DNA from 4 places in the Ensifer sp. 38_S197 genome. Region 3 is predicted to be linked to each of the others. Evidence: riboswitches for the same ligand, from Rfam matches in the RefSeq annotation. Region 3 holds a riboswitch; each other region holds the start of a gene.
What was found. Region 3 has a riboswitch for cobalamin ahead of cobU (bifunctional adenosylcobinamide kinase/adenosylcobinamide-phosphate guanylyltransferase). Riboswitches for the same ligand answer to the same signal wherever they lie in the genome.
Positions count from the first base shown of each region.

Region 1: linked by a shared signal. The riboswitch ahead of AC1Z3V_RS21405 (aromatic ring-hydroxylating oxygenase subunit alpha) and the one ahead of cobU (bifunctional adenosylcobinamide kinase/adenosylcobinamide-phosphate guanylyltransferase) in region 3 are both predicted to bind cobalamin.
Region 2: linked by a shared signal. The riboswitch ahead of nrdH (glutaredoxin-like protein NrdH) and the one ahead of cobU (bifunctional adenosylcobinamide kinase/adenosylcobinamide-phosphate guanylyltransferase) in region 3 are both predicted to bind cobalamin.
Region 4: linked by a shared signal. The riboswitch ahead of bluB (5,6-dimethylbenzimidazole synthase) and the one ahead of cobU (bifunctional adenosylcobinamide kinase/adenosylcobinamide-phosphate guanylyltransferase) in region 3 are both predicted to bind cobalamin.

Region 1 covers NZ_JBXOVZ010000002.1:1,724,081-1,728,274, forward strand. The annotation lists gene AC1Z3V_RS21395 (L-threonylcarbamoyladenylate synthase) at 85-1,059, opposite strand; gene AC1Z3V_RS21400 (DUF6656 family protein) at 1,139-1,738, opposite strand; cobalamin riboswitch at 2,042-2,246, shown strand; gene AC1Z3V_RS21405 (aromatic ring-hydroxylating oxygenase subunit alpha) at 2,351-3,595, shown strand; gene AC1Z3V_RS21410 (FAD-binding oxidoreductase) at 3,597-4,194, shown strand, end outside.
Region 2 covers NZ_JBXOVZ010000001.1:983,788-987,981, forward strand. The annotation lists gene AC1Z3V_RS04420 (aspartate/glutamate racemase family protein) at 1-529, shown strand, start outside; gene AC1Z3V_RS04425 (LysR substrate-binding domain-containing protein) at 487-1,431, opposite strand; gene AC1Z3V_RS04430 (hypothetical protein) at 1,561-1,872, shown strand; cobalamin riboswitch at 2,151-2,375, shown strand; gene nrdH (glutaredoxin-like protein NrdH) at 2,667-2,888, shown strand; gene nrdI (class Ib ribonucleoside-diphosphate reductase assembly flavoprotein NrdI) at 2,901-3,317, shown strand; gene nrdE (class 1b ribonucleoside-diphosphate reductase subunit alpha) at 3,287-4,194, shown strand, end outside.
Region 3 covers NZ_JBXOVZ010000002.1:3,095,117-3,099,310, reverse strand. The annotation lists gene AC1Z3V_RS28010 (helix-turn-helix transcriptional regulator) at 39-1,058, opposite strand; cobalamin riboswitch at 1,304-1,452, shown strand; gene cobU (bifunctional adenosylcobinamide kinase/adenosylcobinamide-phosphate guanylyltransferase) at 1,898-2,422, shown strand; gene cobW (cobalamin biosynthesis protein CobW) at 2,426-3,490, shown strand; partial or broken gene AC1Z3V_RS27995 (cobaltochelatase subunit CobN) at 3,593-4,194, shown strand, end outside.
Region 4 covers NZ_JBXOVZ010000002.1:2,932,078-2,936,271, reverse strand. The annotation lists gene AC1Z3V_RS27260 (LacI family DNA-binding transcriptional regulator) at 1-115, opposite strand, end outside; gene AC1Z3V_RS27255 (phytanoyl-CoA dioxygenase family protein) at 220-1,413, shown strand; gene AC1Z3V_RS27250 (SDR family oxidoreductase) at 1,503-2,315, shown strand; cobalamin riboswitch at 2,421-2,632, shown strand; gene bluB (5,6-dimethylbenzimidazole synthase) at 2,679-3,422, shown strand; gene AC1Z3V_RS27240 (DUF2865 domain-containing protein) at 3,379-4,194, opposite strand, start outside.

The sequences.
Region 1 (4,194 bases), 1.4 Mb from region 3:
GTCGATCTGAAGACACGATCCTCGGTTCGTATCGACTGCGATCATAACCGCAATCGCGGTGCGGAGGAGATGCCGCACGCAAGCTCACCCGCGCGGTGCCGCCGCCCGCTGCAGCCGATCGATGATCGCTTCTCCCAACCCTTCCGAAGGGATCGGCCCGAAGGCGATCGTCGCAGCGCCGCTGGCGTCCGCGCGCTTCATGTAGTCGAAGAGATTGGCTGCCGCTTCGCGAAGACTTCCGGTCGGGCTGAGATCGAGAACCACGGCCGCTTGTTCCTCGTTGGCGATCCGGTCGCCACCGAAGCGGATCAGCGCCTCACCGCTGCGCACATCGGTGGCATCAAGCCTCACGGCAGCGCCCGGCGCGTAATGGGAGGCCAGCATGCCCGGCGCCTCGATCGTTGCGCCCGCCGTTTCCGGTCGGATCACCGGACGATCGAGCAGGCGCTCGATCTCGGCGGCATCCAGACCGCCCGGGCGCAGCAGCCGGATCTCGTCGCCGTCGACCTTGATGATCGTGGACTCCAGGCCGATTTCGGCCGGGCCGGCATCGAGGATCAGCTTCAGTTTCTCGCCGAGATCGGCGTCGACATGGGCCGCACTGGTCGGGCTGATCTTGCCCGAGGTATTGGCGCTGGGCGCGGCGAGCGGTCGCCCGAACCGTGCGATCACCCGCCGCGAGAAGCCGTCGGGCATGCGGATGCCAAGCGTGTCGAGGCCGGCCGAGGCGAGTGCATGCACGGTGCTCTCAGGCCGCTGCGGCAGGATCAATGTCAGGGGGCCGGGCCAGAATGCTTCCGCCAGGCGTCGGGACACGGGGTCGAAGCGCACATGAGCCTCGGCCATGGCCATGTCGGAAACATGCGAGATCAGCGGATTGAAACGCGGCCGGCCCTTCATCTCGTAGATGCGGCTGATCGCATCGGGGTTGGTCGCGTCGGCGGCAAGGCCATAGACGGTTTCGGTGGGAATGGCGACCGGCTCGCCTTCGGCAAGAACGGCGCAGGCGCGTTCGATTGCGCGGTCCGGTTCAATGCCCGTGTCGATGATCTCTGCCATGCCGTTTCCTTTCCGCCGCTTCCTTAGCGGACGTGCCGGGAAAACAGAACGATTTTCTTTGCGGGAAACGGTTACTGGCTCAGAGGCTGCGGATGATGCGGCGCAGCGCGTCGTCCCGGGCACCCAGCATCAGCACGTTCTTGAGAGCAACCTTGGGGTCGTCGGTGCGAAAGAGCAGTCCGTTGTCGCGGACGTTGCGGTTGATGACCATCTGTCCGTCTTCGGCGCTCGGCTCGATCGCGACGGCAAAATACATGCGGGAATAGCCGCTCTGGATGCGGTCGAAGAAATGGGTCTCGTCACCAAGGTCGCTGAAGAAATTGGCGAAATAGAACGACCAGGTGATGTACTTGGAAGGCGTGACCGCCGTCCGCGCCGCCGTCACATGGCAATAGCCGAGATGCGGCTTGCCGACGAGCGTGCGGTGGAAGATCAGCTTCGGGAACTGGATCGAGGCGTGAAAGCCGTTGATCCGCTTGTGCGTCGTGTCGCCGGCGGTCGCGAGCTTCTTGGCGGTTCTGTCCGCGACTTCCTCATAACTCAGATACCGTCGTTCGCTCGGCGCCCATTGCCGGCGGTTGATCCTGCCGGTGCGCAGGAACTCGCTGTGAACCGCCGTCTTCGGCACGACGGCCGGCGGCTTCTCGGCCGCTGCGTCGTAATATCTGAATTTTGCCATGCGCCATCTGCCTGCCGGACATCTTCGTCCGCCGGCAAGCCTAGTGCCTTATGGTTAATGAAGGATTTCCTTTCGTTGGCGGAAGATGCGCCGGCACTTTCATGAAAATGTCGCAAACGGGCGAAGTCTTCCCGTGCCTGCGCCATATCGGCCGCGAAAAGTGGCATATGCCCAATATTTGATCTATCTATCTGTTTATAAATAGAAAAATTTTCGACTCCGTTCAAGGGGGACGGTTTCCACTGTGTCGTCATTCTGGAATTGGATGTCGCTATCCGGCGCCTGCCAGGGTGCCTTCCGCGCTTACATATCCTTGCTCAAGGTGTCGTCTTCCGAGGGGAAGGCGGAGAATTGGGAAGCCGGTCAAATCCCGGCGCTGCCCCCGCAACGGTGGTGGAGCGAAAGCCTCGGCAAAAGGCCACTGGACGGTTCCGTCCGGGAAGGCGCCGGGCTGGTCCGCAAAGGACGGCTCCTGAGCCCGGAAACCAGCCTTGACGGACATAACCGTAACGGGTTGCGGCGGGCAGCCGGATCGGAGCCTGAAACGCATGGGTGCGCGCCCGTGCGGGTTCCTGTCCTGCCTCTCCGAAACATGGCGCATGAGGACAGGACATGGATACCAAGACCGATATGCTTCGCAAGCTGAAGGGCCGGCGTGACGGCTACAGCCTCGATCGGGCCTTCTACATCGATCCCGACTATTACCGGCAGGATCTGGAAAACATCTGGTACAAGGACTGGCTGTTCATCGGCCATGACTGCGAGATCCCGCGGGCCGGCAACTATTTCACCGTCCAGGTCGGCGATTTTCCCGTCGTCGTCACCCGCGATCGCCAGGGTACGATCCGCGCGCTCCACAATTCCTGCCGGCACCGCGGTTCCCGCGTCTGCACGCAGCACAAGGGGTCCTCGGCGAAGCTCGTCTGTCCCTATCATCAGTGGACTTACGAACTCGATGGCTCGCTGCTCTTCGCGCGCCAGATGGGCGAGGACTTCGACAAGGCGGCCCACAGCCTGAAACCGATCCACTGCGAGACGGTCGGCGGCTACATCTTCATCAACCTGTCGGAGACACCGGCGGATTTCGCGGCCTTCCGTGAACTGGTCACCCCCTATCTCGCTCCCCACCGGCTTGGGGAGACCAAGGTTGCCTTCGAAAGCACCATCATCGAGAAGGGCAACTGGAAGCTCGTCTGGGAAAACAACCGCGAGTGCTACCATTGCGCCGCCAATCACCCTGAACTCTGCCGCACATATCCGGAAGCGCCGACCGCGACCGGGGTGCAGGGCGCCAAGGACGATCCGGTGATTGCCGCTCACTGGGCGAAATGCGAGGCAGAGGGCCTGCCGAGCGAGTTCCGGATGTCGCCGACCGGCCAGTTCCGCGCCGCGCGCATGCCGCTGGTCGATGATGCCGAAAGCTATACGATGTCGGGTGCGCCCGCCGTTAAACGCGCGCTGTCAGCCGATGTCCGGCAGAAGCAGATCGGCACGCTCCTGATGTTCCATTACCCGACCACCTGGAACCATGTGCTTTCCGATCACGCCATCACCTTCCGCGTGCTGCCGCTCGGGCCGGAGCTCACGCAAGTGACGACGAAGTGGCTGGTCAACAAGGATGCGGTCGAAGGCGTCGACTATACACTCGATGACCTGACCCATGTCTGGACCGAGACCAACGACCAGGATCGCCAGATCGTCGAGGAAAACGCCTTCGGCATCCGGTCGCCGGCCTATGAATCCGGCCCCTATTCGCCGGAGCATGAAGGCGGCGTAATGCAGTTCGTCGAATGGTACTGCAAGTTCATGGAGCAGCGCCTCGAGGGCGATGCGGCTCCGTTGTCGAAGGTCGCCTGACATGCAGATGGCACCCTCCTTCCACCATTTCGACGAACTGCATGTCTGGATCGACCGGCAGCAGATGCTCGAATGCACGTCGGCGGTCGTCGAGACCGCCGACGTCATCACCTTCACCTTCCGCGCGGAGAAGCCAGCCTGGTTTCGCTACCTGCCCGGCCAGTTCGTGACGCTCGAACTGCCGGTCGCGGACGAACCGGTCATGCGCACCTATACCCTGTCGTCGACGCCATCGCGGCCGCTCTCGATCGCGGTCACGGTGAAGGCACAGGCCGACAGCATCGGCACCCGCTGGATGTTCGACCATCTCAAGCCCGGCATGAAGCTGAGGGCCTTCGGGCCGCTCGGCGATTTCAGCTTCGTCCGCCATCCGGGCGATAAGTACCTGTTCATCTCGGCCGGCTCCGGCATCACGCCGATGATGTCGATGACCCGCTGGATGGCGGACTGCGTGCCGGAGACGGACGTCACCTTCATCTCCTGCGCCCGTCGGCCGGAGGATCTTTTGTTCCGCTCGGAGCTCGAAGTCCTGGCAACGCAGATGTCCGGGCTGAACCTCGGCTTCATCGTCGAGGGACATGAGGCGCGCCACGGTTGGC
Region 2 (4,194 bases), on a different contig from region 3:
TGCTGCGGTCATTGCCTGCTTCGACGACACGGGCCTTGAAGCCGCCCGCGCGCTTGCCCGCATTCCAGTGGTCGGGCTCTGCGAGTCCGCCGTCGCGACCGCTGCCATGTTGGCGCAACGCTTCACTGTGGTCACGACGCTCGAACGTTCCCGCGTCCTGATCGAGAATCTCGTCCGGCACTACGGCATGGACAGCAGGGCCAAGGTGCGCGCCGCCGATATTCCGGTGCTCGAACTGGAAGACAAGGCCTCGAACGCCCTTGCCAAACTGCGACGCGAGATCGAACTGGCACTTACTCAGGACGGCGCCGAGGCGATCGTGCTCGGCTGCGCCGGCATGGCAGACCTTGCCCGGGACCTGCAAGCCGATTACGGCGTTCCGGTAATCGATGGCGTCTCCGCCGCCGTCAAGCAGGCGGAGGCGTTGGTGTCGCAAGGACTTATGACCAGCAAGCGCGGTTCGTATGCATCACCGCTCAGCAAGACCTATTCAGGCTTCATGAGCGCACTTGCGCCGACCACGGCCTGAGGGGATACCGACCTCGCATCATCCATCGCGATCGCGAGCAGCGCGTTCGACGCGTCCGCCTCGGCAATGATCCAGTCGCGAAAGGCCTGGATCTTCTTCTGCCGCCGGCTGCTTTGCGGATAGACCAGCCAATAGGCGCGACCGTCCCTGACCACATGTTCGAACGGCCGAATGAGCCTGCCGCTCTTCAGTTCCTCCATCAGGAAGGTTGATACGGCAATGGCGATGCCATGTTCCGCCAGGGTGGTCGCGACATCCATCGCCTGGACGTCGAAGATCAGCTCCGTGCCGTTGCTTTCCGGCGGCTCTACGCCGGTCTCGATCATCCACCGCCGCCACCAGCTGGCGTTGCCGAATCGGCGCACCCGCAGAACATCCGACGGATGCTTCAGCTGGTGCTTTTCCAGGAATGACGGGGTGCAGACCGGCATGTAATCGATCGGGAACAGCGGGAACACGTCGTTGCCCGGCCAGTCGCCGCTGCCACTGCGCACTGAAAGATCGATGGCGTCGCGCTTGAAGTCGACCAGATCGGTCGACATGTGCACCCTTATGCTGATGTTCGGCTGGGCGGTCTGGAACGAGGCGAGCCTGGGGCCGAGCCAGCTCGAAACGACGGTCGGAAGCACGGAAATGTGCAGGTGATGTTCGGTCTTGTCGGCAATCTCGGAGAAGGCCGCGCCCAGCAGATCGATCGCCTCCGTCACCTTCGGCGCCAACTGCCGCCCGGCGGCCGTCAACCGCACCTCGCGCGCAAGCCGCACGAAGAGCGGCGTGCCGATGCGCTCCTCCAGCAGCCGGATCTGGTAGCTGACGGCAGCCTGAGTCATCCCGAGTTCCTTGGCCGCGCGGGTGAAACTCAGGTGCCTGGCGGCGGCTTCGAAGGCGCGCACCGCACTCATGGGAGGTATCTTGCTCATGGCGCTGAGATAAGCATTCTTTATGCCAGCATGCGAGAAATCGCTTTGCGCGAAGCAGCAAAATTCCTCACTTTTTTGGCGAACACAACAGCGAAAACAAAGAGGATAGCAATGCTTAACGCAGTGCGATCAACGATCCTTCATGTCCTGAAGCAGGCCGGGAGCGCCCTCAACTCGACCATCGCCATCGATACGTTCAGCGAATTCCAGCTCCGGGATATCGGCCTGACGCGGGATCACGAGACCATCCGCGCGCGCGTCGGCGACGTTGCCGATCCATGGCACTGGTCGAAGGAAGACACGTCATCCGGGCCGAAACCCTCACCAAAGAGGGACCGCACCAACACGCTGCCAGCCGTGACGATCTCGCCGCGCGCGCAGCCCGGCGAAAACAGGGACGTCAGCATCTCGCTTTGCGACTGATGGATTGCCGAGACAGAACCTGTCCGGATCTTCTGGTGCAGCATCCCGCGATCGAGCGGACCACACCGCAGAGACCTTCGGCCAGAATCCTCGCAATCGCCGCGGCGGCGCCACGACGCACATTGGCGGAGCGCGCCAGATTGAAGCCAACAAGCCTCCCCCAGTAGGTTCCGCTGCAGTCTGCCGTTTACTTCCCGTTATCCATACCGAGAAAGAAACGACCCTCCGCACCGGGTCTTTGACATCGCGCACCTATTGACGCAAATTTGCGATCAGATACTATATCTAGTGTTCGAGGTTCTTCCGATTCGCAAGGATTGGGAGCTAAGACGGGAATACGGTGCGCCGGCGGCTTTCCGCCCGGCTATCCCGTAGCTGCCCCCGCAACTGTAGACGGCGAGCAACTGTCCGGAATTGGACCACTGAGGCATGAGGCCTCGGGAAGGTCGGGATGGAAGCGTCGACCCGTGAGCCAGGAGACCTGCCTCGAGCAACAAACGTCCACGGGCGGGGTGTCCGGAGGGGTTGAGTACGGCAGGATGAGCCTGCCTGATCGTCTCGACGTCTCCCCGGCAGCCTGTCGAAAGCTTCGGGGTGAAGTCATGTCTGCGTCATCGAAATCCTATCACTCGCCAATCAAGAGGCGCGGTTTCCCGCGCAGCTGAAGAAGAGGCGTGCCCGGGCTCCATATCCGAGCAAGCCACAGCCATGACAGCCCCCGCATTTCGCCGGATCGCGGTCGCGTGTCCACGTGCCTTCTCTTGCCCCTATCCAGCCGACCAAACGAGGAAGAAATGAACATCACCGTCTACAGCAAGCCCGCCTGTGTCCAATGCACCGCGACCTATCGGGCCCTCGATCGCCAGGGCGTCAGCTACGAGGTCATTGATATCTCCGTCGACCAGGACGCACTCGAGACGGTCAAGGGCCTCGGCTACATGCAGCTCCCCGTCGTCGTCGCCGGCCCCGAACACTGGGCGGGTTTCCGCCCCGACAAGATCAGCACGCTTTCTTAGAGGAGACAGGCGGTGGGGCTTATCGTCTATTTTTCCAGCCGCTCGGAAAACACCCATCGCTTCGTCGAAAAACTCGGCCTTCGCGCGAAGCGCATACCACTCGCGGAAGGTAAGGATACGCTTACCGTCACCGAACCCTATGTGCTGGTCGTGCCCACCTATTGCGGCGACGACGGCCGGGGTGCCGTGCCGAAACAGGTAATCCGCTTCTTGAACGACGCGGGCAACCGCTCTCACATCCGCGGCGTAATTGCCGCGGGCAACAGCAATTTCGGCGCGACCTACGGGGTCGCCGGCGACGTCATCTCGGCCAAGTGCTGCGTGCCTTATCTTTATCGTTTCGAGCTAATCGGAACGGACGAAGACGTCGCTAATGTCAAAAACGGGATGGAACGATTTTGGACGTCACAACACGCGAACACCCCCTGAAGGCGACGGAAGCGGCGCTGGACTATCACGCACTGAACGCGATGCTCAACCTCTATGACGAAGAGGGCCGGATCCAGCTCGACAAGGACCGGCTGGCGGCGAAACAGTACTTCCTCCAGCACGTCAACCAGAACACGGTCTTCTTCCATAACCTTAGGGAAAAGCTCGATTATCTGGTGACCGAGGGCTATTACGAACAGGAGGTGCTGGACCAGTACTCCTTCAACTTCGTGCGCGACCTCTATGACCACGCCTATGCCAAGAAGTTCCGTTTTCCGACCTTCCTCGGCGCGTTCAAATATTACACCTCCTATACGCTGAAAACTTTCGACGGAAAGCGCTACCTGGAGCGCTACGAGGATCGCGTCTGCATGGTGGCGATGACGCTGGCGCGCGGCAACGAGCAGCTTGCCCGCGATCTCGTCGACGAGATCATTTCCGGCCGTTTCCAGCCAGCGACACCGACTTTCCTCAATGCCGGCAAGAAGAGCCGCGGCGAGCTCGTCTCCTGCTTCCTGCTGCGGATCGAGGACAACATGGAGAGTATCGGGCGCGCGATCAATTCGGCGCTGCAGCTTTCCAAGCGCGGCGGCGGCGTGGCGCTGTCGCTCACCAATATCAGAGAGATGGGCGCACCGATCAAGCAGATCGAGAACCAGTCGTCCGGCATCATCCCGATCATGAAGCTGCTCGAAGACTCCTTCTCCTACGCCAACCAGCTTGGCGCCCGCCAAGGCGCAGGCGCCGTCTATCTGCATGCCCACCACCCCGACATCATGCGTTTCCTCGATACCAAACGCGAGAATGCCGACGAGAAGATCCGCATCAAGACGCTGTCCCTCGGCGTCGTGATCCCGGACATCACCTTTGAGCTCGC
Region 3 (4,194 bases):
CCGGATCGCACCCGTTTCCCTGATCCTGATCGGACTTCTCAGTGCGCCACCATTCCCCGCGCTTCGGCCGGCGTCATGCCGGTCCAGCCCTGGAAGGCGCGATAGAAAGAGTTCGGCTCGCGGTAGGCCAGGAGATAGGAGATTTCCTCGACGTTCAGCCCGTCTTCGCCGAGATAGTGCATCGCCAGTTCCGCGCGGGTCGATGCCAGCACCGTCTGGAAGGTTTCACCTTCCTCCTTCAATTGCCGTTGCAGGGTGCGTTTCGACATGGCCAGCCGCCTGCACATCGCCTCGATATTGGCCTCGCCCGACGGCAGCATGTCATGCAGAACCCGCTTTGCGCGCAGCACGATGGGAGTGTCGGTTTCATGTGCCTCCATCTCGCGGCGCAACTTTTTCTCGAACTCGGGCCAGGATTCCTCGTTTTCGGTGATCAGCGGCAGATCGGCATCTTCCTTGCGCAAGGAGAGGCGCGCTCCGCCGCCAAGGTCCGGTTCACAGCCCAGGAATTCCAACACGTCCTCGCCCAGATTGGTCAACTCGGGCAGTTGGACGTGCGATGGCTGGATAAATTCCGCGGTGTAACAGCGGGCGGATTCCAGGAGGTAGAGGGCCTCGAACCAGACCAGTTGCGGCGGGGCCGGAACAGCCGGGTCCACCGAACCGATCTCGATATGCAGGCCGCTGTCATCCTCGGAGACCTCCAGCTTCATCGGCCCCATCAGCGGTTTGAACACCGACAGGCGCTGGAACCCGATGCGCACGTCCGGCGAACACGAGAAAGAGAACATTGCCGGTGTGAACGGTGCGTGGGCAAAGAGCTTGCTCAGATAGAGCGGCAGATCGGGCCGGTCAGCCTCGGCTTCGATGGCGCGCCACAGGGCGAACACCTGGGCGGGCGTCAGGCCCTTGCCCTCGTTGCGAAGAATATCACGCGGCAGCCCGGCCCGGCGCAACGCCTGTTCGGCGGAGATTTTCAGCAGCTTGGCCACCTGGGTGATGGATCTGGCCACGGGATAAAGGCGGTTTGACATGGTCGCCTGCAATTTTGAGTTCATTATTCCCCTCTTTTCTGCACATGGGAATACGGACGCGCCAGAGCTTGATGGCATATTGGCACATTCTGATAGTGCTTTGGCGCAAGATGAGAGCGAAAAGACGTACCGGGTGAAAGCTCAGGCGGATGCGCTATCCTTTAGGGCGTACTCCGGCCCGCCCATTCCGTGCCGACAAATCGTCGCGCGGCGCAACGAGGCCGGGGAGGTGTCGCAAGCGTCGATTGACTTTGCCCCGGCCGCTTCCTAATCATCAGGTGTTGGATGGTTCCCCCTCGTCGTGGCGATGCGGGGGAATAATTGGGAATGTGACGGATGGACCCAAATCGGGCATCCTTATCGCAGCCGACCCCGCGACTGTAGAACGGTCAGGGTTCGCCATCGGGCTCGGAGCTTAGGCTTGCCGTGCGATTGCATGGGGCAATCGCGGCAATTCGGAAACGAGCCGGAAAAGCCACTGGCGTGGCATCGTGATCAGCCGGGTTGGACGCCTCTTCTTCTACGAATCGTCCGCCTTTCACGAGACCGCCCACAGCGCCCTCGCGTCGGAGACGACGTGCAAAGGTTCGCTGTGGCACCGGAAAGCGCCGGGAAGGTGAGGCGGGCCGCTCGGGTCCTGACATCGGAACCTCGCCCTTACGGGCGAGGCGATGCGGGAAGCCGTGACGCCGTGAGCCAGGAGACCTGCCATCCGGCATGGGCATTCCGCCCGAGGAGACCCGCGGTCTCCAACGCCATCACGGAGGTTGTTTTGGCTCACAGATATTTTCCCGACCGCGCCGCCGGCGCGCCGAACGATTGTTGCCAGCTGCCGCTGACCGCGGCGTGTTGAGGCGGCGGCGATGAGCATCTCCAGCGCCGGACCCGTTCTGGTCCTCGGTGGCGCCCGTTCCGGAAAATCCAGCTTTTCCGAGAAGCTCGTCGAAGCGTCCGGGCTCACAAAACATTATGTCGCGACCGGCCGCGCCTGGGACGACGAAATGCGCGAGCGGATCGACCACCACAAGGCCCGCCGCGGCGATGGCTGGACGACGCATGAGGAGCCGCTCGACCTCGTCGGCATCCTCAACCGCATCGATGATCGCAATCATGTCGTGCTGATCGATTGCCTGACGCTCTGGGTCACCAACCTCATGCTCGAAGAGCGCGACATGGCAGCGGAGTTCGCCGCCCTTGCCGCCTACCTGCCAGAGGCGCAAGCGCGTCTCGTCTTCGTTTCCAACGAGGTCGGCCTCGGCATCGTGCCCGAGAACCGCATGGCCCGCGATTTTCGCGACCATGCCGGCCGTCTTCACCAGATCGTTGCGGAGAAATCCGCTGAAGTTTACTTTGTCGCGGCCGGTTTGCCGCTGAAAATGAAGGGTTGATAAATGACCACTGCGAAGGCCAGCCACGGCAAGATCCCGGCGACCGTCATCACCGGCTTCCTCGGCGCCGGCAAGACGACGATGATCCGCAACCTATTGCAGAACGCCGATGGCAAGCGCATCGCGCTGATCATCAACGAGTTCGGCGATCTCGGCGTCGACGGCGACGTCTTGAAGGGCTGCGGTGCGGAGGCCTGCACCGAGGACGATATCATCGAGCTTACCAATGGCTGCATCTGCTGCACCGTCGCCGACGATTTCATTCCGACCATGACCAAGCTGCTCGAGCGCGAGAGGCGCCCGGACCATATCATCATCGAAACCTCGGGTCTCGCCTTGCCGCAGCCGCTGGTCGCCGCCTTCAACTGGCCGGATATCCGCAGCGAAGTGACCGTCGATGGCGTCGTCACGGTGGTCGATAGCGCCGCCGTTGCCGCCGGCCGCTTTGCCGACGATCACGACAAGGTGGATGCGCTGCGCGTCGAGGACGACAATCTCGATCACGAAAGCCCGATCGAGGAGCTCTTCGAGGACCAGTTGACCGCCGCCGACCTCATCGTCCTCAACAAGACCGACCTGATCGACGCCTCCGGCATCAGGTCGGTGCGCGAGGAAGTGGCCTCCCGCATCAGCCGCAAGCCGACGATGATTGAGGCGAAGAACGGCGAAGTCGCCGCCGCCATCCTGCTCGGCCTCGGTGTCGGCACGGAAGGCGAGATCGCCAACCGCAAGTCGCACCACGAAATGGAGCACGAGGCGGGCGAGGAGCACGACCATGACGAGTTCGACAGCTTCGTCGTCGAGCTTGGTTCGGTCGCTGATCCGGCTGCCTTCATCGACCGCCTGAAAGGCGTGATCGCCGAACACGACGTTCTGCGCCTCAAGGGCTTTGCCGACGTGCCCGGCAAGCCGATGCGCCTGCTGATCCAGGCGGTCGGCGCACGCATCGATCAGTATTACGACCGCGTCTGGGCGGCCGGCGAAAAGCGCGGCACGCGCCTCGTCGTCATCGGCCTGCACGACATGGATGAAGCGGCGGTGCGCGCTGCGATCACCGGGCTCGTCTAGATCATTCCTTGAGTGAAATGATCTAACGTATTGAAATGATGCAATTCCGGACGGAAGTCGCTTTCGGCGTTTCGTTCGGGATTGCCCGAACGGACAAAACGAATGCATCTGCTTCTCGCCCAGAAAGGAACGATCGCCGACGGCAACGAGGCTATCGACCTAGGGCAAACGCCGGCCGACATCCTGTTTTTCTCGGCCGCCGACACCGAGCTTTCCTCGATCGCTGCCGCCCACGGCCGCCGCGACGGCGGTCTCAGCCTGCGCATCGCCAGCCTCATGAGCCTGATGCACCCGATGTCGGTCGACACCTATGTCGAGCGCACGGCGCGTCACGCGAAGCTTATCGTCGTTAGGCCGCTCGGTGGTGCCAGTTACTTCCGCTATCTGCTGGAAGCCTTGTATGCGGCCGCCGTCACCCACCGCTTCCAGATCGCGGTGCTGCCCGGCGACGACAAGCCGGATCCGGGGCTTGAGCCGTTCTCGACGGTTGCAGCGGACGATCGCCAGCGACTCTGGGCCTATTTCACCGAGGGCGGCGCCGACAATGCCGGCCTGTTCCTCGATTATGCCGAGGCGCTGGTGACAGGTGCGGAGAAGCCGCAGCCGGCGAAGCCCTTGCTCAAGGCCGGCATCTGGTGGCCGGGCAGGGGCGTGATCGGGGTTTCGGAGTGGTTGCGGGTAGTTGGTGGGGATGCGGACGCTCG
Region 4 (4,194 bases), 160 kb from region 3:
CCCTGGCGATGGTCTGCCGCCGTACGCCGTGGCGTTCGTTGAGCACGCGATCGACGGTCGCAGTGCTGAGGCCGGCCTGAAAGGCGATGTCCTTGACCAGAAACGGATGGGCCATCGCGCCAACTCTCCTGATGGATTTTTGATGGATTCTTGCCCTATATCATGTTTTGCCGCCGCCTATGTTCGTGCTCATCAAGATGTTCCAGGGGAGGAAACGGGATGAAGACCGACAACGGTGCGAGGCAGCGGGTGGAGCGTGTCTGGCTCACGGAGGAGGCCTGCGATATCGAGGCGTTCCGGGCGGAAGTCGAACGGCGCACCAACCTGGCCGACTATCCCTATGCTTCAGGCTGCGACAAGAACGTGCTCGTCTACAACAGCGCCGACCTGATTGCCGCCTGTGACAATGCCGAAACGCGGCGAGCGGTGCTTGCCGAAATCTGTGAAGCGCTGGCAACCGGCCCGGGTGTGGCGGTCTTCAAGCGCGCCTTCGCCGATACGGCCGCAATCGACGTCGCGAGCGCCGTCTTCGACGGGATCATCGAGGAGCAGCATCGCAGCAACAGCGGCGGCGGTGATCACTTCGCCAAGCCCGGCGCCAACGATCGCATCTGGAACTCGCTGGAAAAACACTGCCTGAAGGCGCCCGAGAATTTTGCGGCCTACTATGCCAATGCGATCATAGCGCTCGTCAGCGAGGCCTGGCTCGGGCCGAACTATCAGATGACGGCGCAGGTGAACCGCGTCAATCCGGGCGGCGCGGCGCAATCGGCACACCGGGACTACCATCTCGGCTTCCAGACCTCCGCGGTTATCGAGCGATATCCGGTTCATGTGCACAAGCTTTCGCCGATGCTGACGCTGCAAGGCGCGGTCGCCCATTGCGACATGCCGCTCGAAAGCGGGCCGACGCTGTTCCTGCCCTATAGCCAGACCTATGTGCCGGGCTATCTGGCGCTCAACCGGCCGGAGTTCCGCGCCTATTTCGACGAGCACCACGTGCAGCTTCCGCTCGAAAAGGGCGATGTCGTCTTCTTCAACCCTGCGCTCTTCCATGCCGCCGGCAACAATCGCTCCGCCGATATCCGCCGCGTCGCCAATCTCCTGCAGGTGTCCTCGGCTTTCGGTCGGGCGATGGAGACGGTCGACCGGCTGACGATGAGCGCGACGCTCTACCCAGCCTTGAAGACGTTGCTGGCGAAGGGCAAGCTGACCGAGGCGGAAGCCGCCAACGCCATTGCATCCTGCGCCGAGGGCTATTCGTTTCCGACCAATCTCGACCGGGATCCGCCGCTCGGCGGCCTGGCGCCGAAGACGCAGGCGCAGTTGATGCGCGAGGCACTGGCCGCGGGAACGAGCGAGCAGGACTTTCAAGCGGCACTCGATGCACAGGCACGGCGCAAGCTGAGCTGACGGTTCAGTCTCACATTTGACGGGTTCCCGATGCGCTGCGCTCGGGGCCCGTACCTGTTTCACACGATCATTTCCGAGGGAGGAATTCGATGAAAGGACAGATGCAAGGCAAGATCGCCATCGTCACCGGTGGCACGCAAGGACTGGGCGCAGCGATTGCCGGCCTTTTCGCCGAACGCGGCGTCGCTGGCATCGTCATTTGCGGGCGCAATGCCGCCAAGGGGCGCGCGAAGGCGGAGGAAATCGGCAAGGCCAGCGGCGCGAAGGTCGTCTATGTCGAGGCCGATCTTGAAAAGGTGGAGCACGCGCGGAAGGTCGTTGCCGCCTGCGATGCGGAGTTCGGCCGGGTCGATGCGCTGGTCAATGCTGCGGCCATTACCGATCGCGGCACGATCCTCGACACGACACCGGAGCTCTTCGACCGGATGTTCGCCATCAATGTAAGGGCGCCCTTCTTCCTGATGCAGGAAACGGTGAAGGTGATGCGGCGCGAGCGGACCGAAGGCACGATCGTCAATATCGGTTCCATGTCGGCGATGGCCGGGCAGCCCGTCATCGCGGCCTATTGCGCGTCGAAAGGGGCTCTCGAAACGCTGACCAAGAACACGGCCTACGCGCTGTTACGCAACCGCATCCGCGTCAACGGCCTGAATATCGGCTGGATGGCATCCGAAGGCGAAGATCGCATCCAGCGCGAGTTTCACGGAGCCGCCGCGGACTGGCTCGAAAAGGCGGCCGCCAGCCAACCGTTCGGCAGGCTCGTCGATCCGGTGGAGGTGGCGCGCGCCTGCGCCTATCTTTCTTCGGCCGAATCCGGGCTGATGACCGGATCGATGATCTGCTTCGACCAGTCGGTCTGGGGCGGCTATGACGGTTCGCCGCATCCGGTGGCGCCGCTTTAGATCACGGTGATCGATCCTTATAAGTAGAGCGGGATGCGGGCGGAAAACCGCCGGCACTTTTCCTCATCCCGCCCTGACGGGTGCTTGTCTTTCCCAGGCGGCTGTGCCCTTATGGCGCCGTCAGGTGCCCGCGCGAGCGGGAGAATCGGGAATCCGGTGTCATTCCGGAACGTGCCCAACGCTGTGACGGGGACGGTTGCCTCTCGAAGTGCCTTGAATTGATTCAAGGTTTTGCCACTGGATCTTCAAGCGATCTGGGAAGGTGGGGCGACCGGTTGAACCGAAGTCAGAAGACCGGCCTGGCGAGATAGACCGAACCCCGCGTGGACGGCGGGAGGTTTTCGCATTGTTGGGGATCGAACGATGCTGACTGAACCGAAGGGCGGCCTTGCGGCTGCCGGTGCCTTTTCGCTGGAAGAGCGGGAGGCCGTCTACCGCGCCATCGAAACACGCCGCGACGTGCGCGATGAATTCCTGGACAAGCCTTTGCCCGACGAACTGGTGAAGCGGCTGCTGACGGCGGCGCACAGCGCGCCGTCCGTGGGTCTCATGCAGCCCTGGAACTTCGTGCTGGTGCGGGCGCCGGAAACGCGCGAACGCATCTGGCAGGCCTTTCGCCGTGCCAATGACGAGGCGGCGCTGATGTTTGCGGAGGAGCAACAGGCCAAGTATCGATCACTGAAGCTCGAAGGCATTCGCAAGGCGCCGCTCAGCATCTGCGTCACCTGTGATCGCACGCGCGGTGGCGCCGTCATTCTCGGCCGCACGCACAATCCGCAGATGGATGTCTACTCGACGGTTTGCGCCGTGCAGAACCTGTGGCTTGCGGCGCGCGCTGAAGGGGTCGGCGTCGGCTGGGTCAGCATCTTCCACGAGGCGGAAGTCAAGGCGATCCTCGGCGTCCCCGATCATATCGAGATCGTTGCGTGGCTCTGCCTCGGCTATGTCGATCGTCTCTATCAGCAGCCCGAGCTGGCGGTGAAAGGATGGCGCCAGCGCCTGCCGCTGGAAGAACTGGTCTTCGAGGAAGGCTGGGGAACTGCAGCGACGGATCGTACCGACATCAATTCTGGACCGGTTGATAGGCCGGTCCCTTCGGGTGCTTGAGGTCGATCGAGGTTTCTTCGTTGGGCAGGAAGGTCGGGCCGACGACGCGCACCTTGTTCTTGGATGGGTCGTATGGGCGCTCCTCGGGCGGCGCCTTAGCGGTCGTGGCATCTGCCGGTTTCTTGGTTTCGATGACCACGATTGACGACTGGTCATCGCCGGTCATCGTACCGGTCGCTTTCGGCGAGGTCGCGGCCGTCTGCGGTATCTGGCAGCCGCACATGCCGGGTTTGCTGATGCCGCGGGTGCGATAGGCGAAGGCATTGGGCATTTCGGTATAGGGCCGGCCGGTCACGGCCGAGACCATCTGTTCGCTCTCCTCCGTGTTGAGGTCGTGGAAGTAGAGCTCCGTTTCGGCGCCAGGGCAGCGCGCCCGGCAGGCCTGTTCGTCACGCGGGAAGTCGGCGGGTGTCGCATCCGAAGAGATCGGGAAGAAGGCGCCGTCGCAGGTGCGCACGCACATGGTCCGCAACGTCCCGCGATAGTAGCCGTCCTGCGGCGCATAACCGTCTTCGCCCTGCCCAAGCATTGGCCCGTAGGCGTCGTCAGGCGGCAGATCGGCGATGATGTTGCGGTGCGTCTCCGGCTCTTCGGGTTCGACGCTCGCAAAATAGTCGCGGTCGCTGTAGCAGCCGTTGATCTCGAGCGCGGCGACGATACGGCGACGGGTGTCTTCGCTGCCGCCGGCGACGATCTGCTCACGCTCCGATTTCAGCATGCGCAGGTTGTCTTCCATCTCGGCGATGAGGCTGTCGAGCTCGCTGCAGGTGTC